Regions from separate parts of the Pseudoalteromonas sp. SR45-6 genome, predicted to be linked through region 2. Evidence: predicted binding sites of a transcription regulator. Region 2 holds the regulator's gene; the other holds the start of a gene.
The links. The regulator NrdR, encoded in region 2, represses ribonucleotide reductase genes. The targets are predictions, from matches to a motif close to AAACACNANATNTNGTGTTT.
Positions count from the first base shown of each region.

Region 1: a site for NrdR is predicted at 9,672-9,691, ahead of nrdA (class 1a ribonucleoside-diphosphate reductase subunit alpha). Genes of this name have one in related genera too.

Region 1 is NZ_JACJDM010000068.1:5,457-20,773, forward strand. Features, by position in the region: gene ihfB (integration host factor subunit beta) at 1-14, opposite strand, end outside; gene rpsA (30S ribosomal protein S1) at 77-1,744, opposite strand; gene cmk ((d)CMP kinase) at 1,838-2,548, opposite strand; gene aroA (3-phosphoshikimate 1-carboxyvinyltransferase) at 2,656-3,933, opposite strand; gene serC (3-phosphoserine/phosphohydroxythreonine transaminase) at 3,933-5,015, opposite strand; gene gyrA (DNA topoisomerase (ATP-hydrolyzing) subunit A) at 5,130-7,829, opposite strand; gene ubiG (bifunctional 2-polyprenyl-6-hydroxyphenol methylase/3-demethylubiquinol 3-O-methyltransferase UbiG) at 8,009-8,719, shown strand; gene H5158_RS20080 (HAD family hydrolase) at 8,719-9,402, shown strand; gene nrdA (class 1a ribonucleoside-diphosphate reductase subunit alpha) at 9,804-12,086, shown strand; gene nrdB (class Ia ribonucleoside-diphosphate reductase subunit beta) at 12,156-13,286, shown strand; gene yfaE (class I ribonucleotide reductase maintenance protein YfaE) at 13,286-13,558, shown strand; gene H5158_RS20100 (YaeQ family protein) at 13,563-14,090, opposite strand; gene H5158_RS20105 (TonB-dependent receptor domain-containing protein) at 14,241-15,317, shown strand, end outside.
Region 2 is NZ_JACJDM010000012.1:16,959-32,275, forward strand. Features, by position in the region: gene thiL (thiamine-phosphate kinase) at 1-806, opposite strand, end outside; gene nusB (transcription antitermination factor NusB) at 851-1,261, opposite strand; gene ribE (6,7-dimethyl-8-ribityllumazine synthase) at 1,277-1,741, opposite strand; gene ribBA (bifunctional 3,4-dihydroxy-2-butanone-4-phosphate synthase/GTP cyclohydrolase II) at 1,843-2,955, opposite strand; gene H5158_RS07770 (riboflavin synthase) at 2,985-3,638, opposite strand; gene ribD (bifunctional diaminohydroxyphosphoribosylaminopyrimidine deaminase/5-amino-6-(5-phosphoribosylamino)uracil reductase RibD) at 3,651-4,793, opposite strand; gene nrdR (transcriptional regulator NrdR) at 4,795-5,244, opposite strand; gene glyA (serine hydroxymethyltransferase) at 5,347-6,603, opposite strand; gene thrC (threonine synthase) at 7,339-8,622, opposite strand; gene thrB (homoserine kinase) at 8,641-9,567, opposite strand; gene thrA (bifunctional aspartate kinase/homoserine dehydrogenase I) at 9,577-11,994, opposite strand; gene H5158_RS07805 (response regulator) at 12,225-12,590, opposite strand; gene H5158_RS07810 (HAMP domain-containing sensor histidine kinase) at 12,872-14,635, shown strand; gene rdgC (recombination-associated protein RdgC) at 14,757-15,317, shown strand, end outside.

The DNA.
Region 1 (15,317 bases), on a different contig from region 2:
TCTGACTTAGTCATAACGTTTCCTTAAAAAGAGATAAAGGAAGGGCAACACTGCCCTTCCAATTAAGACTGATTAATTAGTCTTTTTGTGCATTTGCGAATGCAGCTGCCATTGCGTTTTCGAACACTGGCTCTTCTTTCTTAAGCTTTTCTAGTACTTCTTTCTCTTCTGCTTCGAAAAGAGCTTTAACTGAAAGGCTTAAAGTGCGGTTCTTACGATCAACACCAACATATTTCACTTCAATTTCGTCGCCTACAGAAACAACAGTAGTTGCATCTTCAACGCGCTCTTGAGCGATATCAGCTACACGGATGTAACCTTCAACGCCTTCGATAAGTTCAACAGTTGCGCCTTTCGCATCAACTTCTGTCACTTTACCTTTAACAATAGCACCTTTTTTGTTTGCATCAAGGTAGTTATTGAATGGGTCAGCTTCGATTTGCTTAACACCTAGAGAGATACGTTCACGCTCTGGGTCAACTTGCAATACGATAGCAGTGATTTCGTCGCCTTTCTTGAATTCACGTACAGCGTCTTCGCCAGGTGTATTCCAAGAAATGTCTGAAAGGTGTACAAGACCGTCAATACCACCGTCAAGACCGATAAAGATACCGAAGTCAGTGATTGATTTGATCTTACCAGTAACTTGATCGCCTTTGTTTTGAAGACGAGCAAATTCTTGCCAAGGATTAGCAATACATTGCTTAAGACCAAGTGAAATACGACGACGTTCTTCGTCGATTTCAAGAACCATAACTTCAACAGTGTCGCCTAAGCTAACAACTTTAGAAGGATGGATGTTCTTGTTAGTCCAATCCATTTCAGAAACGTGTACTAGACCTTCAACGCCTTCTTCGATTTCTACGAAGCAACCGTAATCTGTAAGGTTAGTTACACGACCAGAAAGTTTAGAACCTTCTGGGTAACGACCAGCGATAGCTGCCCATGGATCTTCACCAAGCTGTTTAAGGCCTAGAGATACACGAGTTTTATCTTTGTCGAATTTAAGAACTTTAACTGCGATTTCGTCGCCAACATTAACGATTTCTGAAGGGTGCTTAACACGCTTCCACGCCATATCAGTAATGTGTAGTAGACCATCAACACCACCAAGGTCAACGAATGCACCGTAGTCAGTAAGGTTCTTAACGATACCTTTAACTTCTTGACCTTCAACAAGGTTAGCAAGAAGCTCTTCACGTTCTTGTGAGTTTTCAGATTCGATAACTGCACGACGTGAAACTACAACGTTGTTACGTTTTTGATCAAGCTTGATTACTTTAAATTCAAGCTCTTTGCCTTCAAGGTGAGTTGTGTCACGTACTGGACGAACATCAACAAGTGAACCAGGTAGGAAAGCACGGATTGAATCAACTTCAACAGTGAAACCGCCTTTAACTTTACCGTTGATAACACCAGTAACAGTCTCTTGCTCTTCACATGCTTTCTCAAGACGGATCCACGCTTCGTGACGCTTCGCTTTCTCACGAGAAAGGATAGTTTCACCGAAACCGTCTTCAATTGCATCTAGTGCAACATCTACTTCGTCGCCAACAGCAACTTCTAGTTCACCAGCAGCATTTTTGAACTGCTCTGCAGGGATAGCACTTTCTGATTTAAGACCAGCATCTACAAGTACAATGTTGTTCTCGATAGAGATAACTGTACCTTTAACGATAGAGCCTTGCTCTGCTTCAAAACCCTTTAAGCTTTCTTCAAATAACTGCGCAAAATTTTCTGACATACGAATATACGTCTCATATATTATTACCAATAAGCAACCATGCTGCATGGGGTTGTTAAAATAGCACTGGCATCCTGCTGGCGCATAAATAGTTTATCGTCGTTTTGGAAGTTTACCTTCGACGATCGCTGCATCTAATAAAGTCATAACCTTATCAAACACTTGCTGTGCATTAAGCTCGCTAGTATCGAGTTCAATAGCATCGTCAGCTGGTACAAGCGGCGCAACGGCACGATTCATATCGCGGTCATCACGTGCTTGAATATCTTCTAATAGACCACTTAGTGTAACATCAAGACCGCGTTCATTCAACTCAACAAAACGTCGGCGCGCGCGTTCTTCTGCACTAGCGGTTAAATAAATTTTTAATGGAGCATCTTGGAACACCACAGTGCCCATATCGCGGCCATCGGCTATTAGCCCATTTTCAGTTCGAAATGCACGTTGGCGCCGTAATAATGCTTCTCTAACGCGCGGTAAGGCTGCTACTTTTGAAGCGGCAGCTCCTACTTCTTCATTTCGAATTGTTGTTGATACATCTTCACCTTCCAGAATAACCTTTCCAGCGTTAGTTTGACTATCAACTAAAAACTGCACATCTAAGTTAGCAGCTAAAGGCACCAATGCCTCTTCGTTGTCTAGTGCAATTTGGTGATGAAGTGCTGCTAGTGCTAATACGCGATAAATCGCGCCACTATCCAGTACATCCCACCCTAATTTATCGGCTAACAAGCGACAAACAGTTCCTTTACCTGAACCACTTGGGCCATCAACGGTGATCACGGGCATTAATAACGCCTGCATTTAAACCTCCTGCAATGCACACCAAAATAAAACTGCGACATTATACGTTACTTAATTAAATATATCCGCTTTTTGTATGTAACTTTTTATATTTCAACTTTAGTCATTTATTGACTAACTGATGCTAGTACATTGAAAAATGTTGGAAATGTCTTGTATGTACACTTAGGATCATTGATAGTTATTGGCTTGCCGCCTACAGCTACCATGGCAAAACACATCGCAATACGGTGGTCGTCATAGGTATCAATCGCCACATCGTTAAAGTGTTTTGGCGGTGTTATTTCGATGAAATCTTCACCTTCAACTACCTCAGCGCCCACTTTACGCAGCTCCGTCGCCATTGCATGTAAGCGATCAGTTTCTTTTACGCGCCAGTTATAGATATTACGAATAGCGGTTGGACCATCTGCAAATAACGCCACTGTCGCAAGGGTCATCGCCGCATCAGGAATAGCATTGGCATCGATATCCACACCTTTTAATTCGCCTTTACGTACCACTAAGCGCTCGTCATACCAATCTATTTTAGCACCGACCTGCTCCATCACTTTTGCAAAGCCAATATCGCCTTGCACAGATTTTGCGCCTACGCCTTTGATCTCTATTTCACCACCGGCAATTGCCGCCGCAGCGACAAAGTAAGATGCACTTGATGCATCCCCTTCAACCATAATACGCTCAACAGCTTGGTATTGCTGCGCACCTTTTACAGTAAAGGTTTTATAGTTATCGTGAGTTACCGATATGCCAAAGCGAGCCATTACATCTAAGGTAATATCAATATACGGTTTAGATACCAGCGTACCCTTAATTGTAATGCACGTATCGCCATTAAATAACGGCGCAGCCATTAATAATGCGGTAAGAAATTGGCTCGAAATACTGCCATCAATTGCAACGTTGCCGCCATTAATTTGCCCACCAACAATTTTAAGTGGCGGATAGTCTTTATTTTTTAAATAACTAACATCCCCACCGAGCGCTTGTAATGCATCAACTAGGTGACCAATTGGACGTTCCTCCATACGTGGCTCGCCAATTAGTTCATAGTTTCCCTTCACAGCGGCTAAAACCGCAGTCAGTGGGCGATACGCAGTGCCTGCATTACCTAAAAACAATGGCTCAGCTGGAGTCAAAAACTGCCCGCCAACACCTTTTACAGTGGCTACAGTTTTATCATCATTAAGACTGACATCAACGCCCAATAATTTTAATGCACCAAGCATATGACGAATATCATCACTGTCTAATAAGTTTTCTACAACCGTTGTGCCTTGCGCAAGTGCCGCTAACAATAAAATACGATTTGATAAACTTTTTGAGCCAGGTAAGGTAACACTGCCATTTACTAGATTAATTGGCTCTAAGCGTAACTGCTCCATTAACTGTGCTCCTTGGCAAATTTCGCCATAAAGTCAACTAACGCTTGTACACCGGCAAGTGGCATGGCGTTGTAAATACTCGCACGCATACCGCCAACAATACGGTGACCTTCAAGTGCAAGTAAGCCAGCTTCTTTTGCTTGGGCTAAAAACTGTGCATTTAAGCTTTCATCATTGAGCCAAAAAGGCACATTCATACGTGAACGACAATGCTTAGCAACCTTATTGCTATAAAACGGTGATTCATCAATAAAGCCGTACAGCAGTTCGGCTTTTGCTATATTTTGCTGTTCCATGGCTTTAACACCACCATTTTTCTCAAGCCAGTCAAATACTTCTGCCGCTAAATACCAAGCAAACGTAGGTGGCGTGTTATACATGCTGCCTTGTTTTACTTCGAGTGCGTAATCAAATATACCTGGCTTTGCAACCCCTTCACGCTCAAGCAACGTTTTACGAATAATCACAATGGCAAGGCCTGATGGACCAATATTCTTTTGTGCACCAGCGTAAATTAAATCAAACTGATCAACATCAAACTCACGCGATAAAATAGTTGATGACATGTCTGCAACGATCGGCGCTGTTGGGTGACTTGGTACATCAAACACTTCAATGCCATCAATGGTTTCATTTGGACAATAGTGGATGTATGAAGGATCGGCTGGAAATTGCCACTCACTAACTGGTTTGATAGAAAATTGCTCATTTGTGTCATTACGGACATCAAGCTCAGTGACGGTAGTAAATTTAACCGCTTCGTCAACCGCACCTTTAGACCACACACCATTTTCACAATATACGGCGTCTTTACCTGCTTGGTGCAGGTTCAGTGGCACTGCAGCAAATTGGCCTCGACCACCGCCATGCATAAACAGCACTTCAAATTCATCGCTGATATTCATTAACCGGCGTAAGCTTGCTTCACATTGTGCCGTTAATGCTAAAAATTCTTTACTACGGTGACTGATCTCCATCACCGATACACCTAAATCTTGCCAATCAAGAAATTCTTTTTGTGCTTTTTCCATCACAGCTGGCGGTAACATTGCAGGCCCAGCACAAAAATTATATATACTCATTACCTTTCCTCATTCCAGTAATTTAACAATTGTTTTTAATTGCTAATTTTAACAATTAATTTTTTTGATTTTTATAGTAAAAAAAAGCGGCCGAAGCCGCTTTAATGATTAATGTTATGCCTCTGGAGGATTATCCCCAGCGTCATCATTAACAGTGTCGACTAGTTCAACGCTTTCACCTTCGATAATAGCGTTAAGCTCATCGATTTCGATCTCTTCGATACGTTGTAAACCAACTACTTGCTCTTCGTCAATAGTTCTTATCAAAATAACACCTTGGGTATTTCGCCCAACGGTAGAAACTTCATTAACGCGAGTTCGCACCAGAGTACCTCGATTAGAGATAATCATGATTTCATCGTTATCGTCAACTTGTACAGCACCAACTACAGCACCGTTACGCTCACTTACTTTGATTGATACCACACCTTGAGTCGCACGACTCTTAGCAGGGTAGTCACTGAGCAATGTACGCTTACCGTAGCCGTTTTCTGTCACGGTTAAGATAGCACCATTCGTCTTAGGTACAATTAATGATACAACACGTTGGCCTTCAGCCATCTTAATACCACGAACACCTGTTGCAGTTCGGCCCATCTGACGAACACCCTTGAACTTGATTTCCGGGTTACCGTTTTCATCAAGTACTGGGTTGCCGTTTTCATCTAAAACAGGTGATTCTTCGGCTTCTTTAAAGCGAACAACTTTACCAGCATCAGTAAACAACATGATTTCGTTGCTACCATCAGTGATATCGACACCAATCAAGCTATCACCGTCGTTTAAGTTAACGGCAATAATACCGCTAGCACGTTGACGGCTATACGCAGTCAATGGTGTTTTCTTCACGGTACCAAATGCAGTTGCCATAAAGATGTATTTATTTTCTTCATACTCACGTACTGGCAAGATAGCCGTAATACGTTCGTCTGCTTCAAGCGGCAATAAGTTTACAATTGGCTTACCACGGGCTGCACGACTGGCAAGTGGTAATTGATACACTTTAAGCCAATATAAGCGACCTGCCGTTGAGAAACATAAAATAGTATCGTGAGTATTAGCAACTAGTAGACGTTCAATGAAATCTTCATCTTTCATCTTGGTTGCTGATTTACCTTTACCACCACGGCGCTGTGCTTCGTAATCAGACAATGGCTGATACTTCACATACCCTTCGTGAGATAGGGTTACTACTACGTCTTCTTCTGTGATCAAGTCTTCAAGACTAATATCATGAGCCGCTGCATTAATTTCAGTACGACGTTCGTCGCCGTATTGCTCTTTAATTTCAACTAACTCATCGCGGATAACTTCCATTAAACGCTCAGGATTAGCAAGAATATATAAAAGCTCGGCAATTAAATCTAATAACGTTTGGTATTCGCTTAGAATCTTTTCATGTTCAAGACCAGTAAGCTTGTGTAAGCGTAAATCTAGAATTGCTTGGGCTTGTTGCTCAGAAATATAATACTGACCATCACGAATGCCTAAGTCATCCGCTAACCAATCTGGACGGGCAACATTTGCTTCACCGGCTTTTTCAAGCATGGCTTTTACATTACCTAATTCCCACGGGCGGCTAGCAAGTGCTACTTTAGCTTCAGCTGGCGTTGGTGAGTTACGAATAAGCTCGATAATTGGGTCAATGTTAGCAAGTGCAATTGCTAAGCCTTCAAGCATGTGTGCACGATCGCGGGCTTTACGTAGGTCAAATACCGTACGACGAGTCACTACTTCACGGCGGTGAATGATGAATTCTTCAAGCATTTCTTTTAAGTTGAAACACTTAGGCTGGTTATTGATCAACGCAACCATGTTCATACCAAACACAGTTTGTAACTGAGTTTGTGCATACAGGTTGTTTAAGATCACTTCGCCTACGTCACCACGTTTGATCTCGATAACGATACGCATACCGTCTTTATCTGATTCATCACGTAATGCACTAATGCCTTCAATCTTCTTATCTTTAACAAGCTCAGCAATCTTTTCAATTAAGCGGGCTTTATTTACTTGATAAGGGATCTCGTGAACGATGATCGTTTCACGATGGGTTTTTTCGTCAACTTCAATTTCCGCACGTGCACGCATGTACACTTTGCCACGGCCAGTTAAATAGGCTTGTTCAATGCCTTTTTTACCGTTGATAATTGCCGCAGTTGGAAAATCTGGGCCCGGAATATAATCCATTAGTTCATGAATGGTTAATTCAGGGTTTTGAATAAGTGCTAAACAGCCATTCACAACTTCAGTTAAGTTATGAGGAGGAATGTTCGTCGCCATACCTACCGCAATACCCGATGAACCGTTCACTAATAAGTTAGGAACTTTGGTCGGTAATACGTCAGGAATTTGCTCTGTACCATCATAGTTAGGTACAAAATCAACAGTCTCTTTTTCAAGATCAGCCAAAAGCTCATGAGACATTTTCGCCATACGGACTTCGGTATAACGCATTGCTGCTGCTGAGTCACCATCAACTGAACCAAAGTTACCTTGGCCGTCAACTAACATATAACGTAAAGAGAATGGCTGGGCCATACGTACGATTGTGTCATACACCGCACTGTCGCCATGGGGATGGTATTTACCAATTACATCACCAACCACACGGGCTGATTTTTTGTAAGGCTTATTCCAATCATTATTAAGCTCGTTCATAGCAAACAAAACGCGGCGGTGAACAGGTTTTAAACCATCACGTACGTCTGGTAGTGCTCGTCCTACTATTACGCTCATTGCGTAATCTAAATAGGAGTTTTTTAACTCGTCTTCAATATTGACTGGCAGAATTTCATTGGCGAAATCAGTCATTTGATATCACATTCCTTCAGTATTGACCCACGAAAGTGCCACATATGGGCGCTTGCGGGGATTTAGTTATTATTACCAAGTCATGCTACCACAATTTATTTAGATTTACAGGCGCTAAATCTTTGCGATTTATTAATTTACCCCTATATAATGGCCTGAGATTGACGAGGAAGTTTTTTATGACCGAACATCAGAATGTAGATAGTGCAGAAATTGCAAAGTTTGAAGCCATCGCTGAGCGTTGGTGGGATCGTGAAGGCGAATTTAAACCCCTTCATGAAATTAATCCATTAAGATTAGATTTTATTGCCGACAAGGCCAAAGGCTTATTCGACAAAGAAACACTCGATGTCGGCTGTGGTGGCGGTATATTGAGTGAAAGTATGGCGCGAATGGGCGCACATGTGACTGGTATTGATATGGGTCAAGAGCCGTTAACCGTTGCGAAACTGCACAGTTTAGAAACCGGTGTAAACGTTGACTATATAAAAATACCTGCCGAACAGTATGCCAGCGAACACCCTGCCCGCTTTGATACAATTACTTGTATGGAAATGTTAGAGCATGTGCCAGACCCTGCATCTATCATTCATGCAGTAGCAGAATTAGCGAAACCTGGTGCTGATGTATTTTTCTCTACATTAAACAAAACCCCAAAAGCATATTTGTACGCAATTATCGGGGCGGAAAAATTATTGAAGATGGTGCCTGATGGAACCCATGATCACAAAAAGTTTATCAAACCAGCACAACTCATTGCATGGGCAGAACAAGTAGGCCTCAAAGTACGTGCTAGTGCGGGATTGAGTTATAACCCTTTATCAAAGCAGTACAGCTTAAATACCGATGTAAGCGTTAATTATATTCTGCATTTTGAGAAACTAGCGTAATGGCTGGTTTTAACACAGCAACCCCCGCAATTGATTACGACGCCTTTATTTTTGATTTAGACGGTACATTACTCGATACCGCAGATGATTTAGGGGCTGCGCTAAATTACGTACTCGCTGATCATAACCAACCATTAGTAACCGCTGATATATATCGTCCTGCAGCTTCTAACGGTGCAATGGCGCTGCTTGCAGCTGGATTTGGTCAGCAATGGCACGATCACCCAAATCAAGCTGACTTACGCCAGCAGCTATTAACGGCCTACGCAGATAATATTGCCACCCATAGTCAATGCTTTACTGGAATTGCACAATTATTGATCGCGCTTGATCAACAACAGATCAAATGGGGGATCATGACTAATAAACCTGAGTTTTTGACTATTCCATTAGTTGCTGCAATTGCTGAACTCAAAGATGCACAGGCAATTGTCAGTGGTGACACCCTCGATATCGCTAAACCATCACCTTTACCTTTACTGCATACAGCCCAACTGTTAGATGTTGATCCGAATCGTTGTTTGTATATCGGTGATGCGCAGCGTGACATAATTGCAGCCAAGGCTGCAAACATGCACAGCGCTGCTGCGTTGTGGGGCTACATCCCTAGTGAAGCTGAAGCATTGAGTTGGCAAGCCGATTTTAATTGGCAATCACCTATTGATGCATTTAACCATATATAGTGCCATGTCAAATTTTAACCACTACATATTGTGATCGTGTTACTTTTTGCACATTGTTTGTTGATAAAAAAAGCAGCCAAAATTTATTTTTAAAATGCGTAAATTTAATCGATCATCAGTTGATTTTTATAAATTTCATTTTAATCAGATGGTCAAAGGTTAATGGCTACTAACACAAGCGTGTTATCCCAACGTTATCCACAATTAGGGGCGTTTATGCCCCTTGCAAATGATCGCATACCACACTATCTTGTGATCTAGAATTTGATGAACACCAGATGTTGTGGCTAAATGTTATTCAATTAAATTCGCGCTAATACAGTTTTATTGCAATAAAAAATTTATTTTAAGAAAAATGTGTCACTAAAAAATATTATATCCCAAGGAATACAGGCAAAACTATGAACCAACAGCTATCTGTAAGCAAACGTGACGGCCGTAAAGAGTCACTTGATTTAGATAAGATCCATCGCGTTATTGCTTGGGCCGCCGAAGGTCTAAATAATGTGTCTGTCTCACAAGTTGAGCTGAAATCGCACATCCAGTTTTATGATGGTATTCGTACTGAAGACATCCATGAAACCATCATCAAAGCGGCCGCTGATCAGATCTCTAAAGAGTCGCCTGATTATCAATATTTATCAGCCCGCTTAGCTGTATTCCATTTGCGTAAAAAAGCCTATGGTCAATTTGAGCCACCGCGCTTGTATGATCATATCGTTAAGTTAGTTGAAGATAAGCGTTACGATGCACACTTACTAGCTGACTACACAGAGCAAGAAATTGATCAACTGGATGAATACCTTGATCATGGACGTGATTTAAACTTCAGCTATGCTGCTGTTAAACAGCTTGAAGGTAAATATTTAGTACAAAACCGTGTTACGGGTGAAATTTATGAAAGCGCACAGTTTTTATATATTTTAGTTGCGGCAAGCTTGTTCTCTGATTACCCAAAAGAAACGCGTTTAGACTACATAAAGCGTTTTTACGATGCAGTGTCATTGTTCAAAATTTCATTACCTACGCCTATTATGGCGGGAGTTCGTACCCCTACGCGTCAATTCAGTTCATGTGTACTGATTGAATGCGGTGACAGCCTAGATTCAATTAATGCAACCTCATCAGCGATTGTAAAATACGTATCGCAACGTGCAGGTATTGGTATTAATGCTGGTCGTATTCGCGCACTAGGTAGCCCTATTCGCAATGGTGAAGCATACCACACCGGTTGTATCCCGTTTTATAAGCACTTTCAAACGGCTGTTAAAAGTTGTTCGCAAGGTGGTGTCCGTGGTGGCGCAGCAACCCTGTTCTATCCACTTTGGCATCTAGAAGTTGAAAACTTATTAGTGCTTAAAAACAACCGTGGTGTTGATGATAACCGCGTTCGTCATTTAGATTACGGTGTACAGTTTAATAAACTAATGTACTCACGTTTGATCAAAGATGATTACATCACATTATTCAGCCCGTCTGATGTGCCTGGTTTATATGATGCATTTTTTGAAGATCAAGATGAATTTGATCGTCTTTACGTACAATATGAACAAGACGAGTCAATTCGTAAAAAACGTATTAAAGCTATTGAGCTGTTTTCAATGTTTGCACAAGAGCGTGCTAGCACTGGCCGCATCTATTTACAAAATGTTGACCACTGTAATACACACAGCCCATTCATTGCTAAAGTGGCACCAATTCGCCAATCTAACTTATGTTTAGAAATTGCATTGCCAACTAAACCACTTAACAATGTTAATGATGAAGAAGGTGAAATTGCACTGTGTACGCTGTCGGCCTTTAACTTAGGTGCGATTGAGTCACTGGATGAACTTGAAGAGCTTGCAGAACTTGCGGTACGTGCACTTGATAACTTACTGGATTTCCAAGACTACCCGGTGCCAGCAGCACATAATGCAACGATGGGCCGTCGTACACTCGGAATAGGCGTAATCAACTACGCATATTACCTTGCTAAAAATGGCAAACGTTATTCTGATGGCAGTGCCAATGCATTGACTCACAAAACATTTGAAGCAATTCAGTATTACCTAATGAAAGCCTCAAATGAACTGGCTAAAGAACGTGGTGCATGTCCTAAATTTAACGAAACAACGTATTCGCAAGGTATTATGCCAACCGATACGTACAAACGTGATTTGGATAAAATTTGTGATGAACCATTGCATTTAGATTGGGATACATTACGTGCCAATATCAAAGAGCATGGTATGCGTAACTCAACGTTATCTGCGTTGATGCCATCTGAGACATCGTCGCAAATTTCAAATGCAACTAATGGTATTGAACCACCACGTGGTCATATCAGTGTTAAAGCCAGTAAAGATGGTATTTTAAAACAAGTTGTACCTGAGTATGAACGCCTTAAAAATAATTATGAATTATTGTGGGATATCCCATCAAATAAAGGTTATTTAGAATTAGTGGGTATTATGCAAAAGTTTGTTGACCAAACAATTTCTGCCAATACTAACTACGATCCAAATAAGTTTGAAGGTGGTAAAGTACCAATGAAGGTCTTATTACAAGATTTACTGGGTGCTTACAAACTTGGCGTTAAAACCCTTTACTACCATAACACCCGTGATGGTGCATCTGATATGCAAGAAGATACACCAGAAGTGGAAGATGATGATTGTGCAGGCGGTGCGTGTAAAATCTAATCGGTAATAAATATAAATTGGAAGCGGGCTATACGCCCGCTTTGCCCTGTTCGTTTTTTGAGTGATCTTATGTCTTATACTACTTTTAGCCGAAACCATAATAACCAACTACAAGAACCGATGTTTTTCGGCCAAACCGTTAACGTATCGCGTTATGATCAACAGAAGTACCCTATTTTCGAAAAGCTAATTGAAAAACAACTATCGTTTTTTTGGCGTCCTGAAGAAGTCGATGTAAGTAAAGATCGGTTAGATTTTCAGGCTTTACCTGATCACGAAAAACATATCTTTTTAAGTAACTTAAAATATCAAACATTGCTTGATAGTGTGCAAGGTCGCTCGCCTAATGTTGCGTTACTGCCAATTGTGTCGATCCCAGAACTTGAGACCTGGATTGAAACATGGGCATTTAGTGAAACAATCCATAGCCGTTCATATACACATATTATTCGTAACGTTACCCAAGCCCCTGAGCTTATTTTTGATGATATTGTTAGTAACGAAAAGATCAGTGAACGTGCTGATGCCGTAACTAAATATTACGATGAATTAATTAATAAAGTGGCTGTGTATAACTTATACGGTGAAGGTAAACATGAACTTAATGGCGAAACAGTTCATATCAGTTTATTTGAACTTAAAAAGCTTTTATACCTTGCAATGATGTCAGTGAATATCTTAGAAGCGATCCGTTTTTATGTCAGCTTTGCCTGTTCATTTGCGTTTGCAGAGCGAGAATTAATGGAAGGTAACGCTAAAATTATTAAGCTGATCGCCCGTGATGAAGCGCTTCATCTTTCTGGTACTCAGCATATTTTGAATATTATGCAAGATGGTAAAGACGATCCTGAAATGGCTATCGTAGCAGCCCAGTGTCGTGATGAAGCGATCAAGATGTTTGTTGATGCTGCTGAACAAGAAAAAGAATGGGCTGAATACCTGTTTAAAGATGGTTCAATGATTGGCTTAAACAAAGATATTTTATGCCAATACGTTGAGTACATTACTAATGCTCGTATGACTGCAGTTGGTTTACCAACACAGTTTAAAACCAGCAGTAACCCTATCCCATGGATCAATTCATGGTTAGTGTCAGACAATGTACAAGTTGCTCCACAAGAAGCGGAGATCAGCTCATACCTTGTAGGCCAAATTGACTCTCAAGTTAATGCCTCTGATTTCGGTGACTTCGATCTCTAATGACCAGCAACAAAACTGCAAAGATCCACTTTGCAGATAATAGCCAGTGTGTAGATTTTGACACTGGCTGTCATTCCCTTTTAGACTGCCTAGAACAACAGCAATATGAAATTCCTTTTCAGTGTAGAGAAGGATATTGTGGTGCCTGTAGAGCAACCCTAGTAGCAGGGCAAGTCACCTATAACGAAGAACCACTCGCCTTTGTACGTGATGGAGAAGTACTGCTGTGCTGCTGTAAACCCGATGGCAATATCACTCTCAATTTGAAGTAATTTGTTAATGCCAGTCAAACTGCTTTGTTTCATAGCAATGTATTTTATCACTGATCATTAAACTACTTTCATCTATGGTTACATCCCAATTTAAACTGCGGGTTAAATCCACCTGAATATCATCAATAAACTGCTGGTCAATCTCAATAATATGGCTATTATCAAATAACTTTAACCGTGACTGAGATTGCGTTAACCATTCACTATTGCCCGTTGTTAAAATTAATAATTCATCCACTTGCTTAGCGATCTTAACTAATTCATCAAGGTCAGGTTTATCAACACTTAACCAGGTTTTATAATGTTCATCCAACGCTTGAATTCCTACATCTGGCTGTAGTTTATCAGCAAGTTTATTAAGCACTGCATGGCTGTCATAAGATAAAATACAATAGCCTAACAGCTTTAAAACAAAATGCTCCAGTGTTTCATTTTTAGTCAACGCTGTGGTAAAAATTTCTTTGTGATTACGCTGATGACGCAGATCAGCTATGCTAAATCGTGCTTTAAAAATACGTGTTTTATCAGACATAATATTCACCAGTCTCGCCGTTACTCCTATTGAGTATAGCCCAATCTGATATAAGCACGTTTATTTTAAAAGTTATGGTATAACATTATTGATCAGCACAAATGATGGTGTTATATTATATCACAACATAATAGCAACAACGTAGTAACCATGATCCGACATTCATTAATATCAACTGCAATTATCACTGCTTTAAGCTCTTTTTCTGCTCATGCTGCGCTGGTAACTGGGCAAGTTTTTGACAATAACAAGCAACCACTCAGCTATGCCGATGTGCACGTACACGGTAAAGCACAGTCAATTAAAACTGACGAGAATGGCCGATTTAGTATTAATATTGATGCTAATAGCCAATTACATATTAGTAAAAATAATTTTGTTGATGCTAGAGTTCAAGTAACTGAAACCAGTTCTGCTCTAAATATCACGCTTGTACCTACGTCAGTTGAATCTGTCGTTGTGTATGCCTCTGCCCTGCATAAAAATAGCTTAGAGATGATTTCACCAGTGAGTGTACTCAGTGGTGATGAACTGCGCAATAAAGCAAAACCCACGTTAGGCGAAACGCTCAAAGGCCTTCCAGGTGTTAATGCCAGCTATTTTGGCCCTGTTTCATCTAGCCCTATAATCCGTGGCCTAGATGGCCCTCGCGTTAAAATCACCCAAAATGGCTTAGACAGCAGCGATGCGTCACGTATTGGCCCAGATCACGCAACATCGAATGACAGCCTAGCTGCAGAACAGATTGAAGTTTTGCGTGGCCCAGCTACGCTACTTTATGGCTCAGGCGCGATTGGTGGCGTAGTTAACGTAGTAGATAACCGCATTCCAACTGATAATATCGAGCAGTTAACTGGGGCTGTTGAATACAGCCATGACACGGTTTCAAATGCCAACACCTATGCTGCCAAGCTTGAGACGGGCCATAACAACTTTAACTTCCATTTTGACGGTACCAAACGCACTGGTGATGACTACCAAACTCCGCGTTTTAACTTACCTGAAGAAGAGCACGAAGATCATGAGGGTCATGACGAAGAAGAGCATGAAACAGCCACCTCGGTAAAAAATACCTTTATTGATAGCCAAACCGTTAACTTTGGTACCAGCTATGTAGGTGAGCATTTAACGCTAGGTGTTTCTTATGGCCGTATTGAAACCGATTACGGTATTCCAGCACATAGCCATGAACATGAACATGGCCATGATCACGAACACGAGCATGAT
Region 2 (15,317 bases):
GGTACCGTAAATAACAACTCATAGTCATCGCCATAATTGAGGATAAACGGCAGTTGTTGATCTCGTTCTAAAGTAGCACGCAATGCATCCGAGGTTGGTATTTTATTCACATCAATACAAGCGCTAACTTGCGACAGAGCTAAAATATGCCCAAGATCTGCCAATAGACCATCTGAGATATCAATCGCTGATGATGCTAAACCGCGTAATACTTGCCCCGCAGCAACACGCGGAGTTGGGTAATCAAATCGTTGATTAACGTACCTTAAGTGCTCTGGAGCAATCTTAATCTCTTGCTTACGAGCTTCAATCGCAAGCCCGGCATCACCTAGCGGCCCTGTAACATAAACCCAGTCACCTACTTTAGCACCGCTTCGGCGCAGTGCTTTACCTGCAGGCACTGTACCTTTAGCACAAATAGTAATTGTTAACGGCCCTTGCGTGGTATCGCCACCAATGATTTGCACATTAAAATACTCTGCGATTTCATGCATGCCTTCGGTGAATTCTTCCAGCCACTCAACATCAATATTTGGCAACGTTAAAGCAACCGAAACCCACGTAGGCTCAGCCCCCATAGCAGCTAAATCACTTAAGTTTACGGCAAGAGCACGATGGCCTAATGCACGCGGATCGATGTCATCAAAAAAGTGTACGCCTGCTACCAGTGTATCGGTGGTAATCGCTAACTGACAATTTTCAGGAACAGTAACCAATGCACAATCGTCACCAATCCCTAAATTAACATCGCGACGAATTATGCCACGACCTTTAAAGTAGCGATTTATTAATTCAAATTCCTTCATACACAAAAAAGCCGGCCTATGCCGGCTCTCCTTTTACGGTCGCATTACTTACGTAAATGCTTTACCGCTTTATCAAGTACACCATTAACAAATTTATGGCTGTCTTCAGCGCCAAATATCTTAGCAAGCTCAATACCTTCGTTGATAGCAACTTTATAAGGTACATCTTCACGGAATTTCAGCTCATAGCTGCTTAAACGTAAAATAGCGCGTTCAACTTGGTCTAACTCGTTAAATGGACGAGTTAAATGTGGCGATACTGCTTCGTCTAGTTGCTTATGATTTATAGCAACACCACGCGAAAGATCTTTAAAGTATTCAACATCAATTTTAGTCACATCGTTTTCGATCAACATTTGTTGTTCGATATCGGCAATGGCATTGCCACTTAATTGCCAAGAATAAACGGCTTGAAGTGCTAAGATACGTGCTTTACGTCTTGCTGCTGGTTTCACAAAAATTCCTTAAACTTAAATTTTATCTAACACATTAACCATTTCAAGTGCGCCTAAAGCAGCTTCGCCGCCTTTGTTGCCCATTTTAGTGCCAGCGCGTTCAATCGCTTGCTCAATGCTTTCAGTGGTTAATACGCCAAATGCAATCGGGATATCATACTCAAGCGACACTTGCGCTAAGCCTTTATTTGATTCGCCAGCGACAAGATCAAAATGTGGTGTACCACCTCTGATCACAACGCCTAAAGCGATGATTGCATCATACTCTTTTTTTGCTGCAACGCGTTTCGCCGCTAAAGGTAATTCTACCGCACCTGGTACATAAACTACGGTAATATCATCATCAGATACACCACCAGTACGTTTTAATTCATCAACAGCACCAGCTAATAGGCTGCTACCAATAAAGTCATTAAAACGAGAAATAACGATAGCGAATTTCTTGCCAGGAGCGTATTTATTACCTTCAATAATTTTCATTCGATAACCCTAAAAAATAAGTTCAAGCGGTTGCGATTGCGCAAAAATTGCTGCGCATCATACCATATAAATAAAATAATAGCCTAGTTTAAGCGTTGTGCTTATTGTGGCTCTACGTAGTCAACCACTTCTAAGTGAAAGCCCGATAACGCATGGTACTTTTTAGGTAAGCTCATCAAACGCATTTTTTCAATGCCCAAGTCAGCTAAAATTTGTGACCCTACGCCTACGGTGCGTGAAGTACCTTGGAATTTACGATGCGCTACCGTCTCACCAGCATCTTCTGCAGCAAACGCTTTGACTGTCGCTTCTAGTTCTTCGGTGCATTCTTGCTTACCTAGAATAACTAACACACCTTGATGCTTTGCAATATAAGCCATGGCATCTGACAAGCCCCAGCTTCTATCGGCACTGCGATCAGATAACAAAATATCATTGAAGGTACTTTTTAAATGAACCCGTACTAAGGTTGGTTCATTCGTTTTAACCTCACCATTTAACAGCGCATAATGTAACTGGCCGTCAATGGTATCTTTATAAGTAACTAAGTCAAACTCACCATGTACGGTTGGCAACTTACATTTTGCCACTTGCTCAATAGTGGTTTCATTCATGTTACGGTATTCAATTAAATCAGCAATAGTGCCAATTTTGATATTATGTTGCTCAGCAAATACTTCTAAATCAGGACGACGCGCCATGGTGCCATCAGCATTAAGAATTTCCACAATTACTGATGAAGGCTCTAAACCGGCTAAGCGGGCTAAATCACAACCGGCTTCAGTGTGACCGGCACGCGTTAATACGCCACCTGGTTGTGCCATAATAGGAAAGATATGCCCAGGTTGAACGATATCACTTGGTACAGCACCTTTGGCAATCGCAGCTTGCACAGTACGAGCGCGATCTGCAGCAGAAATTCCCGTAGTCACACCTTTCGATGCTTCAATCGACATCGTAAAGTTAGTCGAAAATGCCGCACCATTGTTTTTTACCATTAATGGTAAATCAAGTTGCTCACAGCGCTCTTGAGTCATTGTTAGGCAAATTAAGCCGCGACCATGAGTGGCCATAAAATTGATCGCTTCAGCACTAATGTGCTCGGCTGCGATAATTAAATCGCCTTCATTTTCTCTGTCTTCATCATCCATTAAAATAACCATTTTACCGGCTTTAATGTCATCAATAATTTCTTGTGCGCTGTGTAAATTCATAATCTGCTCGTGTAAGTTGTGGAGTGCGTTTATTTAATAAAACCGGCTTGGGCGAGTAAACTCATCGAAATATCTGAACTAGCTGGCTGCTCTGCCCCTTTGATCAAACGCTCTAAATAACGCGCGATTTGATCTACTTCTAAGTTCACTTGCGTGCCTACTTTAAAATCAGCAATAGTTGTTTGCTCACTAGTGTGCGGCACAATTGTCAGTTTAAATTTATTATCTGCTACTGCATTTACTGTTAGGCTAATACCATCAATGCATACCGAGCCTTTATAAGGAATATATTTCATTAGTTCTACATCGGTGCTTAACCAGTACTCAACGGCACGCGCATTAGGCGTAATTGCGGTAATAGTCGCGATGCCATCAACATGCCCTGAAACTAAGTGGCCACCTAAACGAGATACTGGCTGCATGGCTTTCTCAAGGTTTACAGTTTGCCCTTGTTTATAGTGAGCAAATCCCGTTAAACTGATCGTCTCATTTGATAAGTCAGCGCTAAATCCATCACTGTGCTTGGCCACAACCGTTAAGCAAACCCCATTAGTTGCAATGCTATCGCCTAAATTTACATCGGCCATATCAAGGTTATTACTTTTAATGCGGATAGCTAAATCGCCTTGCTTTTGTTGTAACTCGCTAATAGTGCCCGTCGCTTCGATGATCCCAGTAAACATAGTGGTTACTCTTTAATTATTTGGTTTAGATGAGGCTTTGCGTGGTGTCGCCGTGATACGAATATCGTCACCGATACACACACACTCATTAATTGATAAATTAACAACGTCTTGCATACTTGTCAGCTCTGTAAAGTTTAGTAAGCTTTTGCCGTCATTCCCTAACAACTTCGGCGCCAGATAAACAATATATTCATCAATTAAATTACATTCAGTCATTTGGCCCGCTAAGGTTGCCCCTGCCTCTAACCAAATATGATTAAACTGTTGCTGCGCTAGAAGTTTCATGGCAGCCACTAAATCAACTTTATTATTTTTTTCTGGTACTACAATATGGCTTACGTAATGAGGCCATTGCTGTGATTTATCAAGTTCAGTGGTAAGAATAATTACTTCACTGGCAATGCTAAATAATGCTAGCTCAGGTGTTAAACGATTTTGTGAATCAATAATAATACGTACAGGTTGGCGTACAGGTAATTGCGTTGGTAACGGCTCTGGCAGCTCATCAACACGAACATTGAGTTTTGCATTATCAACTAATACTGTGTCCGCGCCGGTTAAAATAGCGCAGCTTTGTGCGCGCTGTAGTTGCACATCTTGGCGAGCCTTAGGGCCAGTTATCCACTTACTTTGACCGTTTTTAAGTGCCGTTTTACCATCAAGGCTTGCGGCCATTTTGCAGGTAATAAATGGCATACCTTGCTCCATGCGCTTTAAAAAGCCACGGTTTAACAGCCTTGCTTGTTGTTCTAACAAACCTGACGCAACCTCAATGCCCGCGTCCGCTAAAATAGCTAAACCTTTACTGGCCACCTGCGGGTTTGGATCAACCATAGCAGCAATTACTTTTACCACGCCAGCAGCTTTTAAACCTTCGGCACACGGCGGTGTGCGACCAAAATGGCTACAAGGTTCAAGCGTGACATAAGCAGTTGCACCAAAGGCTTGGCTACCCGCCATTGCTAATGCATTCACTTCAGCATGGCCTTGGCCGGCAACTTGATGAAAACCTTCACCAACAATAACGTCATTTTTTACTAATACACAGCCAACGTTTGGGTTTGGGGTGGTAGTAAAGCATCCTTGTTTGGCAAGCTCAATCGCTCGGGTCATATAAGAGAAATCTTGTTCGCTAAACTGATATTGGTTCATATCACTCTCCCAAACGGGCAATTTCTTCACCAAATTCACGAATATCTTCGAATGAACGGTATACCGATGCAAATCTGACGTAAGCGACTTTATCGAGTTTTTTCAGCGCTTCCATAATGCATTCGCCAATCAGGTGACTGGAAATCTCACGCTCGCCGGTGGCACGTAATTGCGATTTAATAATATTGACCACTTCATCAACTTGCTCGGTACTGACGGGGCGTTTTTCTAATGCACGGTGTAGACCATTAAGGAGTTTATCTTCATTGAAAGGTTCACGGCTACCGTCTTGTTTGATCACCCGAGGCATTACAAGTTCTGCGCCTTCAAAGGTAGTAAAGCGTTCATGACATTCATTGCATTCACGGCGTCGCCTTACTTGGTGGCCACCTCCCACTAAACGCGAGTCAATCACTTTGGTATCTTTTGCGGTGCAAAATGGACAATGCATAGGTATCAGCTTCCGTTAAAAACAAAAAAGGCCGCTTTTAGGCGGCCTTTATAATAGCAAAAAACTAGGCTATTGTGATCTAAATTACTGTTTGTAACTCAATTAAGCGTAAACAGGTAATTTTTTACAGATTGCTTTAACTTTCTCTTTTACTTGTGCTTGTACTGACTCATCGTTGATGTTGTCTAGTACGTCACAGATCCAGCCAGCAAGCTCTTTAGACTCAGCTTCTTTAAAACCACGGCGTGTGATTGCCGGTGAACCAATACGTAAACCAGACGTTACAAACGGTGAACGTGGGTCATTTGGTACTGAGTTTTTATTTACGGTGATATTAGCATTACCTAAAGCCGCATCTGCGTCTTTACCAGTGATGTCTTTATCAATTAGATCAAGTAAGAACAAGTGGTTTTCTGTTTTATCAGATACGATCTTATAACCGCGCTCTTGCATTACTGCAACCATAGCTTTAGCATTTTTCACAACTTGAGTTTGGTATACTTTAAACTCTGGTTGTAGTGCTTCTTTAAATGCCACTGCTTTGGCAGCGATAATGTGACATAAAGGACCACCTTGGCCACCAGGGAATACTGCACTGTTAAGCTTTTTATAAATAGCTTCGTCGCCACAAGCAGAAATAATCAAACCACCACGTGGGCCGGCTAATGTCTTATGCGTAGTTGTAGTAACAACATGTGCATGTGGTACTGGGCTTGGGTAAACACCAGCAGCAATAAGGCCTGCAACGTGAGCCATATCAACAAACAAGTAAGCGCCTACTTTGTCAGCGATTTCACGGAATTTAGCCCAATCAACAATACCTGAGTATGCTGAGAAACCACCGATGATCATTTTTGGTTTGTGCTCAAGTGCAAGTGCTTCAACTTGTGCGTAATCAATCTCGCCAGTCGCTTCGTCAAGTCCGTATTGGATTGCGTTATAAAGCTTACCAGAGAAGCTTACATGTGAACCATGCGTTAAGTGACCACCATGAGCTAAGCTCATACCTAACACTGTATCGCCAGCATCTAATAAAGCTAAGAACACAGCAGCATTTGCTTGTGAACCTGCGTGAGGCTGAACGTTAGCATAATCTGAGCCAAACAATTCGTTTGCACGGTCAATCGCTAGTTGTTCAACCACGTCAACATGCTCACAACCACCGTAGTAACGCTTGCCCGGATAACCTTCAGCATATTTGTTTGTTAGCTGTGAACCCTGCGCTTCTAGTACGCGTGGGCTACAGTAGTTCTCAGATGCGATAAGCTCGATGTGTTCTTCTTGGCGAGCAGTCTCTTTAGTGATTGCTTCAAATAACTCTGGATCGAAATCCGAAATATTCATGCTACGTTCTAACATGGGGGCTCCTAGGGCAACGTGTATGGTATTTTGAAGGCTGAATTATACGCTGAAAACGTCAATTTGCCTATGGTGTAAAGATGAACATATTAAAACAGGGATTGAATTTAATTCACAGTGTTTTTGTAATGATATTTTTTTATTAAAGCATCAGAAATTTTAATGAATAAAAGCAAATAACATTTACATTATTTATACCTTAATCTGTTGCATTCGCGATTGTTTACACTATTATGATACCAATGTAATCATGGATGATGAACTAATTTACTATGCTAGCTAAACCTATCTACGAATCAATTCCTTATTGTTATGTCATTGTTGGCGGACTTTGCATTTTACTTTTCAGCACTGTTTTACCAACAGCCATTGGTATTTTTTTATTCTTCAATGGTGCCAACATTTGGCGATTACGCTCAAATTCACGGCGTAAAGATCATAAAGTAAATCGCATTAAAGTTAACAAACACTTTTATTATTATGAATTTAAACCATTTATTTTATTTATGTGCGGATTACTCCTAATCCATTGGGTAGCGAATGAATTAGTTATACTTGCAGGGATTATGATCTGCCTTATAGCCATTTTAATTTTTTGTTTACGAGTTCTAAACCGCCGTTCACGTTCAATAGTTTAATTTTCCATTACTGCTATTAAGTACAATTTAAAGCAATAAAAAACGACATTGCTTTCACATATGCCGTTTATTTTTAGTTTTACTGAGCGGGTAAAAACTAACCTAGTTTAGCTAATAATATTTCACGCAGGATATCGTAATCATCTGCGATATCTTCGGCTAAGCATGGTTTAGCTAATGCATCAGCTAGTGGTTTTGGCATTTCAAGTTCAATATTTAAAATCTCTTCAACACTTTCTTTAAACTTAGCCGGATGCGCTGTTGCCAGAAAAATACCAGCAGAATCAGTTGCTAAGTTAGCTTTTAGGCCCTGATAAGCAATCGCTGTATGTGGTTCTGCAACATAGCCTGTTTGATGAATTTTTTTCATCACTGCTTGGGTATCATTTTCATCAACACTAGTTGAATAAAAATCATCATAACTAAACCATTTGTTATCAAGCATGGTTTGTACACGTGGCCAATTATTAGGTTTACTCACATCCATGGCATTAGACAATGACTCGATTGTGGCATTAGGCGCCCAGTTTTTATCAAGGATAAAGCGCGGTACAGTGTCATTTTGATTGGTTGTAGCGCTAAGTTTAGCGACCGGTAAACCAATCACCGCACCGATCATCGCCGCACATACATTACCAAAGTTACCACTAGGTATTGAGATATGTGCTTTGGAGCGCTGCTCTTTTGGTAATTGCGCTATTGCTTCAAAGTAATAACATACTTGTGCAACAAGGCGACTTATATTGATAGAATTAGCTGAATTTAAACCTAAGCGAGATTTAACTTCATCATCTAAAAAGGCATTTTTAACCATCGCTTGGCAATCATCAAAGCTACCATCTACAGCGTAGCAATGGATATTATTACCCAAAGTAGTAAACAATTTTTGCTGTGCTAATGAGATTTTACCTTTTGGAAACAGGATAACCACATCAATATTTGGCTTGTTATAGAACGCATGCGCAACAGCTGCCCCAGTGTCCCCTGAGGTTGCTGTGAGTATTGTGGTTTTTTCACCTTGGCTAAATTGTGCCAAGCACTCAGCCATAAAGCGACCGCCAAAGTCTTTGAATGCAAGCGTTGGCCCATGGAACAACTCTAAACAATAAATATTGTCTTCAACTTCAACTAATTTAACAGGAAAGTTAAAGGCATTTTGCACCATTTGTGCAACCGTATCAGCAGGTAATTCATCACCAATCAAATGCGATAAAATCTTACTGCTACGAGTAACAAAGTCCATATCGAGTAAACTATCAACATCAGCTAAAGGCGCGAGCGATTCAGGGAAAAATACTCCTTGATTACGTCCTAAACCTGTTTTAACCGCTTCAACAAACGACACTTTTTGAGAATCATCTTTTAAATTATGTAATTGCATTATTAGTTCCTTAAATTCTTATAGCTGACGCGTGCCGGCGTTATCGAGTTTACAAATGTGGCAGAAGCCTTGCTCATTAATATAGTTTTGTTCAAGCCACTGTGCGCATTGCTGTGCAGCTTCAAGCGTTTTGCACACGGTAAATAATGTAGGACCAGCACCTGAGATACTGACAATCTCAGCACCAAACTCTGGCAGCGCCGCTTTAGCTTCACTAAAACCGTTGATCAGTGGCGCACGATGCGGCTCCGCTATTTCATCACTCATGATGGAGAGTGCTTCATCAAATCGGCTAGTTAACAATAAAGTACTAAACGCTGATAAGCGCTGCGCAAATTCAACGCTCGCATGCATACTTAGCTGTTTTGGTAACACTGAACGCGCTTTAGCGGTATTAAGTGAAAAACCAGGAAAAGCCGCTACGTAATACCAACGCTCATCAACCGGTAAAGCAATTGATTTATTTGGAATTAAATCACCAGTAAGCTGCAAACCACCCAAGTAACACGGAGTGATATTGTCGTAATGACGACCGCCACTGACAATCGCTTCAAAATCAGCCATTAATTCAATTAACTGCACTTGGCTCAGTGCAGTACCTGCAAACTGATCCAGCGCCGCAAATGTGGCTACTACAGAGCAAGCACTTGAACCAAGACCCGAGCCAATTGGTAAGTTCTTTTTTAATTCCAGTTTAACGCTTGGCATGGTTGGCGCTACATGTTCACGAAAATGCACTAAACACTGATACGCTAAATTTTCACTGGCATCGCTTGGTAGTTTATCTGCGTAATCGCCAGAGCATATAAATTCGTCAAGCTCGCTAGGACTTACCGCAACAACATCACCTAATAACGTGCCATCAATAGGAGCAAGCGCAGCACCTAAGGCATCAAAACCAACTGCAAAATTACCGATTGAGGCTGGAGCATATACTTCGATCATTATACTCTCCTAGCGCGATAACGTTTTTAAGATGTCAGCAAATACCCCGGCCGCAGTCACTGCTGAGCCGGCACCATAACCACGAATAACAAATGGACGTGGTTGATAGTATGCACTCAAAATTGCTAAGGCATTTTCGCCATCACGAATAACAGCCAGAGCATGCTTTTCATCTACCGCTTCAATACCTACTTTGCAGTGGCCTTGTTTGATAGTACCGACATAACGCAACACTTTGCCTTCACTTGCGGCACTTTGAATACGGTCATTAAACGCAGCATCTAAACTTGGCAATTTAGCCATAAATTCGTCAACGTTATCACCTTGGGCAAAGCCCGAAGGAAGCACTGATTCAACTTCGATATCGCTCAACTCTAATTTCATACCTGCTTCGCGGGCAATAATTAATAACTTACGCGCGACATCAGTGCCCGATAAATCATCACGTGGATCTGGCTCAGTAAAACCACTCTCTTTTGCTTTAATGGTTGCCTCAGACAGTGATAAACCATCTTGCAATGCGCCAAACATATATGACAATGAACCGGATAAAATTCCGCTAAATTCAAGTAACTCATCGCCAGCACCAAACAGTGACTGTAAGTTATCGATTACTGGAAGACCTGCACCGACATTTGTTTCGTATAAAAACTTACGATTATTTTTTTGCGTTGCTGTAATTAAATCTTGGTAATAAGCATATGAACTTGTATTGGCTTTTTTATTTGCAGCCACAACGTGGAAACCGGCATTCAAAAAGTCTACATACTGAGCCGCTAAAGCATCTGAAGACGTACAATCAACCAGCACTGGATTGATTAAATGATTTTGCCTAACAAATTGTTCAACCAGTTTGAGGTCAAACGGTTGTTCTGATGCTGCCAACTTTTGCTGCCAATCGTCAAAAGCAATTCCTTCGCTATCAAGATGTAATTGACGTGAATTAGCAACACCATATAAGTTTAGTTTGATATTACGTTTTTCAAGCCATGCTTGCTGACGCTCTAACTGCTTAATAAGTTCTTGGCCAACTAAACCACAGCCTAATAAAAATACATCAATTGATGGGATATGAGTGAAGAAATTTTCGTGACACACTTTTACAGCATCATTACACAGCTCGCCGTCAATCACTGCTGAAATTGCACTTTCAGTTGAATCCTGGGCAATAGCGACAATGTTAACTTGTGCTTGGGCGAGTGATGCGAAAAATTTAGCAGCTAAGCCTTTATGAGCGCGCATATTATCACCCACTAAAGTAACGATTGCTAAATTACGCTGCACCTGTACAGGTTCAATTAGTCCCGCCTGTGATTCAAGCTCAAACGCAGTTTGCAATGCCTCAAGAGCCAATGGCAAATCTGATTCATGGACACAGAAGCTGATGCTAAATTCACATGACGATTGAGTGATCAGTACAATCGAAACATTATCGTGAGCAAGGGCATTAAAAACTTTTGATGCCATGCCTACTTTACCTTTCATGCCGGGGCCTGAAACCGTTAGCATCGCAAGATTTTGTAAACTAGATAACGCTTTTACCGGCTCCGATGACACATTATCATTACTGATCAGTGATCCTTGTGCATCCGGATTATGGGTATTTTTAATTTCACACGGCACGCCAGCTTTAGCGCACGGTAGAATTGTTTTAGGATGGAGAACTTTGGCACCAAAGTAAGAAAGCTCCATCGCTTCTTTATATGATAAAAAATCAACTTTAGTGGCTTTTTTGATATAACGCGGATCAGCACTGTACACACCATCAACGTCAGTCCAAATTTGACATACTTGCGCTTCTAAACACGCTGCTGCAATTGCGGCTGAATAATCTGAGCCATTACGTCCCAGTGTAGTTAGCTGGCCTTGTTCGTTGCTAGCTGTAAAGCCAGGCATAATATAAATAGTCGCAGGATTAGCTTTTAAAGCCGTTTGAAAACGAATTTTACTCGCCACTAGATCAGCTTCCGCATCAATATGACCATTAGTTGATACAATGCAATCGGTTGCTTCGAGGTAGTGGGCGTTATGTGAGCTTAATAAACACTGCATCAGTGATACACTGATGCGCTCACCAAAACTAATAACATAAGCACGCACTTGATCTGGACAACATTGGATGAGTTTGACACCCGCTAGCTTATTTTGCAGTTCGTTTAAATCAGGCCAGTTTTGAACACTACCATATTCAGCTTCTACGGCTGCTTTTAAGCTTTGGCAACGCTCAATTAATGCGTGCCACTGTGTATCATAATCAAGTCCTTGTTCAGCAGCGCTTGCCAGTGCAACCAATGAATCGGTCATGCCACCTGGAGCGGATAGCACCAATAACATTTCGTCTTTTAATTGTGCTTTAACTAACTGTGCTACCTGTTGTAGGCAGGCAAAGTCAGCAAGTGACGACCCACCAAATTTTAATACTCGCATTTTTTATGTTTCCTCATCCCATAAAACGAAAAAAGGCCTGTGTTCGTTGTGAACACAGGCCTTTAAATTTGTTGCACCGACCTATGCCACTATCCAGTAAGAATGGTGGTTGTAATAATAATGGTCAATGCGTGATTATTTGTTTTCATAACCCTTAGACTGCCTTAAACAGGCCTATTCTGTCAACCCCAAATAAAAAGATAAATTATGCTTTTTGATTATAAAGAAATCTAATGAATGCCGAATTTATGCAGTATTTCATTTAATCTTGTTTTATCTATCGGCTTATCAACGAAGGCTATAGCTCCCAACTTAGCGACACGTTGTTTCATTTCAAGTTGAATATCTGCCGAGATAACCAGCACAAAGCATTCAATCTTTTGTGCTTTAATACTCTCAAGAACTTGTACTCCATCGACTTCGGGCATAGTTAAGTCAAGACACAGTAAATCGAAGTTATGTATATGCATTAACTCCAACGCTTCACGGCCATTTTTTGCTTGCATAATATCTGCTGCGATACACTCATTTAAACAGCGTATAACTTGTTTGCGTGCTACTGTTGAATCATCACACACCAGTACGGAAAAATTCATAATATAGACAACTAAAATACGTATAATAGATTACTGAGTAGACAACAAATCACTCAGTAAATAATAATGTTATAATACTGTTGTGATTTTATAACACAAAAATTTAACAGCGATAAGCTTAAGTTTTTGCTGAAAAAAGAAAATTAACAATGTTTGTACTGTTAAATAAGATTATTTTATTTATTTTTAAACATTTATTAGCTAACTTTAGTACTGAGTGTACTCGTTGCTAGGGTATTAATTAAGCTTTGTGAAAAAAATAAAGGAGCTATAGGCCACCGATGCTACAAAAAAGCCTATCAAAAAAGCTACTTACCAGCGTGTTATCCGTCTACTTTTTATTAACTTTTGTAGTCACGTGCGGGCAAGTTATTGCAGAATATGTAAACACGAAAGATTATATACGTGACGAACTGACGACCTTACAAAAAACATTTAGTCGTAGTTTAACCCGTGCTATTTGGGAGCTAAACACTAAACAAACCATCACCACAGCAGAAGGCTTATTAGCAATTCCAATGATTGAAGGTATTATTGTGCGTGACGATAGCGGCGAAATAATCTCACAATTAGGTCGCTCACTCGATATTCGCGAGCTATACAGCCAACAATTAGTACAAGAAGAAGCCATTATCGAAGATACTCCATCTGGCTTATTCGGTTATACCTTTCCATTGATCTTTGAATTTTCTGGCCGCGCCACCCAAGTTGGTGATGTCACGCTATTTTCGAGCCGAGAAGTGGTATTTAGTCGCATTATGATCTCAATTTATTTTTTAATTGGCAATGCGATGATCAAAACTACATTTTTAATCATCTTATTCTTAATGGCATTTAGAAAACTACTCACAGAACCTCTAGCACAACTAACAGAGCAAATTGAAGATCTTCAATTAGATGACCTCGAAGGTCAACATATCGAAATTGAAACAACTGAGCACAACGAATTAAAAGTAATGGAGCAATCATTCAATAAGTTGATCGATAAAGTTGTGCAATACCGCAAAGAGCTTGAACAAACTCAAAAAGCATTAATAATAAGTAACGAAAAGCTCGATCAGCAAAATCTACAACTTGAACAAGAAGTGGCACGTAAAACATCAAATTTAAGTCAAGCTATGATGGATTTACAGCAACAAAAATACGAGTTGGAAAAACAAAAACTAACGCTCACCGAAGAAGTTGATTTGCGTCGCCATACTGAACAAGAGCTGCTCACCAAACAAACTGAAATGCAACGCTATGTTGATGAACTCAATATGGCGCAAGAGCGTTTAGTCAGCTCAGAAAAAATGGCTGCTTTAGGTGGTTTAGTCGCCGGTATTACCCACGATATAAATACCCCGGTCGGTATTGGAGTTACAGCCTCATCCTTTTTGCAAGAGCGCCTAATACAAATTGAAAATGCTTACAAAGATAAAACACTCTCGCCTAAAGCACTTGAAGAGTTTATCAATGATGCCAAACAAAGTACTAGCCTATTAACCACTAACCTAGACCGTGCTTCAGAGCTGGTTGCCAGCTTTAAGCAAATTGCGGTTGATCAAGCCAGTGAAGCCGTGCGCACAATCAACCTAAAAGAATACCTTGGTGAAATTATTCGTTCGTTACACCCTAAGATAAAAAATACCAGCCATCATATAAATTTAGATTGCCCGGTAGACTTAACCTTAAATCTACCTGCTGGTGCTATCAGTCAAATATTTACCAACTTGATTATGAATTCATTGATCCACGGCTTTGATGGTGTCAGCAATGGCATTATAGACATTGCTATTAAAGATGAAGATGACCAAGTAATTATCGACTTTAAAGATAATGGTAATGGCGTTACCGAACAGCAACTTGAAAAACTATTTGACCCATTTTTTACGACTAAACGCGATCAAGGCGGCAGTGGTCTGGGCACACACATTACTTTCAATTTGGTTAAGCAAACCTTGAGCGGCGAAATCGATGCGACAAGCTCACCGGGGAACGGCTTGCATTATCATATTAGTTTCCCTAAAGACATGCCAAAACCTTTGTCTATATTTAATAACTAATGCGCCGAGACTGTTTGCCTAACACTTTGCTTAATTGCTAAACGTTTGGCCAATCAGTCATTTGCGCATCAGCTTTTTATTGTTATGATTGGGCAAATTTACCGAATGGATCAATCTCCCTATGTGGTTTAGTAACCTTATTTGTTACCGCTTTAAGCAAGACGTGTCGTACACCCAAGAAGACTTTGAGAAAGCCTTAGAGCAAGATTTATTTCGCCCTTGCGGTAGTCAAGATTTAAGTACATTTGGCTGGACCAAAGCCTTTGGTAAACATGGTGATACCCTTTCTCATTTCTCACAAAAGAGTATTTTGGTTTGTGCTAAACGTGAAGAAAAAGTACTTCCTGCATCCGTTATCAACGACATGGTTGCTGAAAAAATAGAACTTATCGAAGCCGAAGAAAATCGCCCTGTTAAGAAAAAAGAAAAAGACGAGCTCAAAGAAAATATCCTCCATAGCTTATTACCGCAAGCCTTTAAAAAGTCGAGTTTACAGTTTGCCTTTATTGACCAAGAAAATGGCTGGGTAGTCGTTAACAGTGGTAGTTTTAATAAAGCAGAAGAGTTACTGGCACTACTGCGCAAATCATTGGGTACATTGCCGGTAGTTCCTGCATTTGCAAACTATGATTTAGATGTGTTTTTAACGGACTGGTTAACTAACTTCAGTACACCTGAAGGC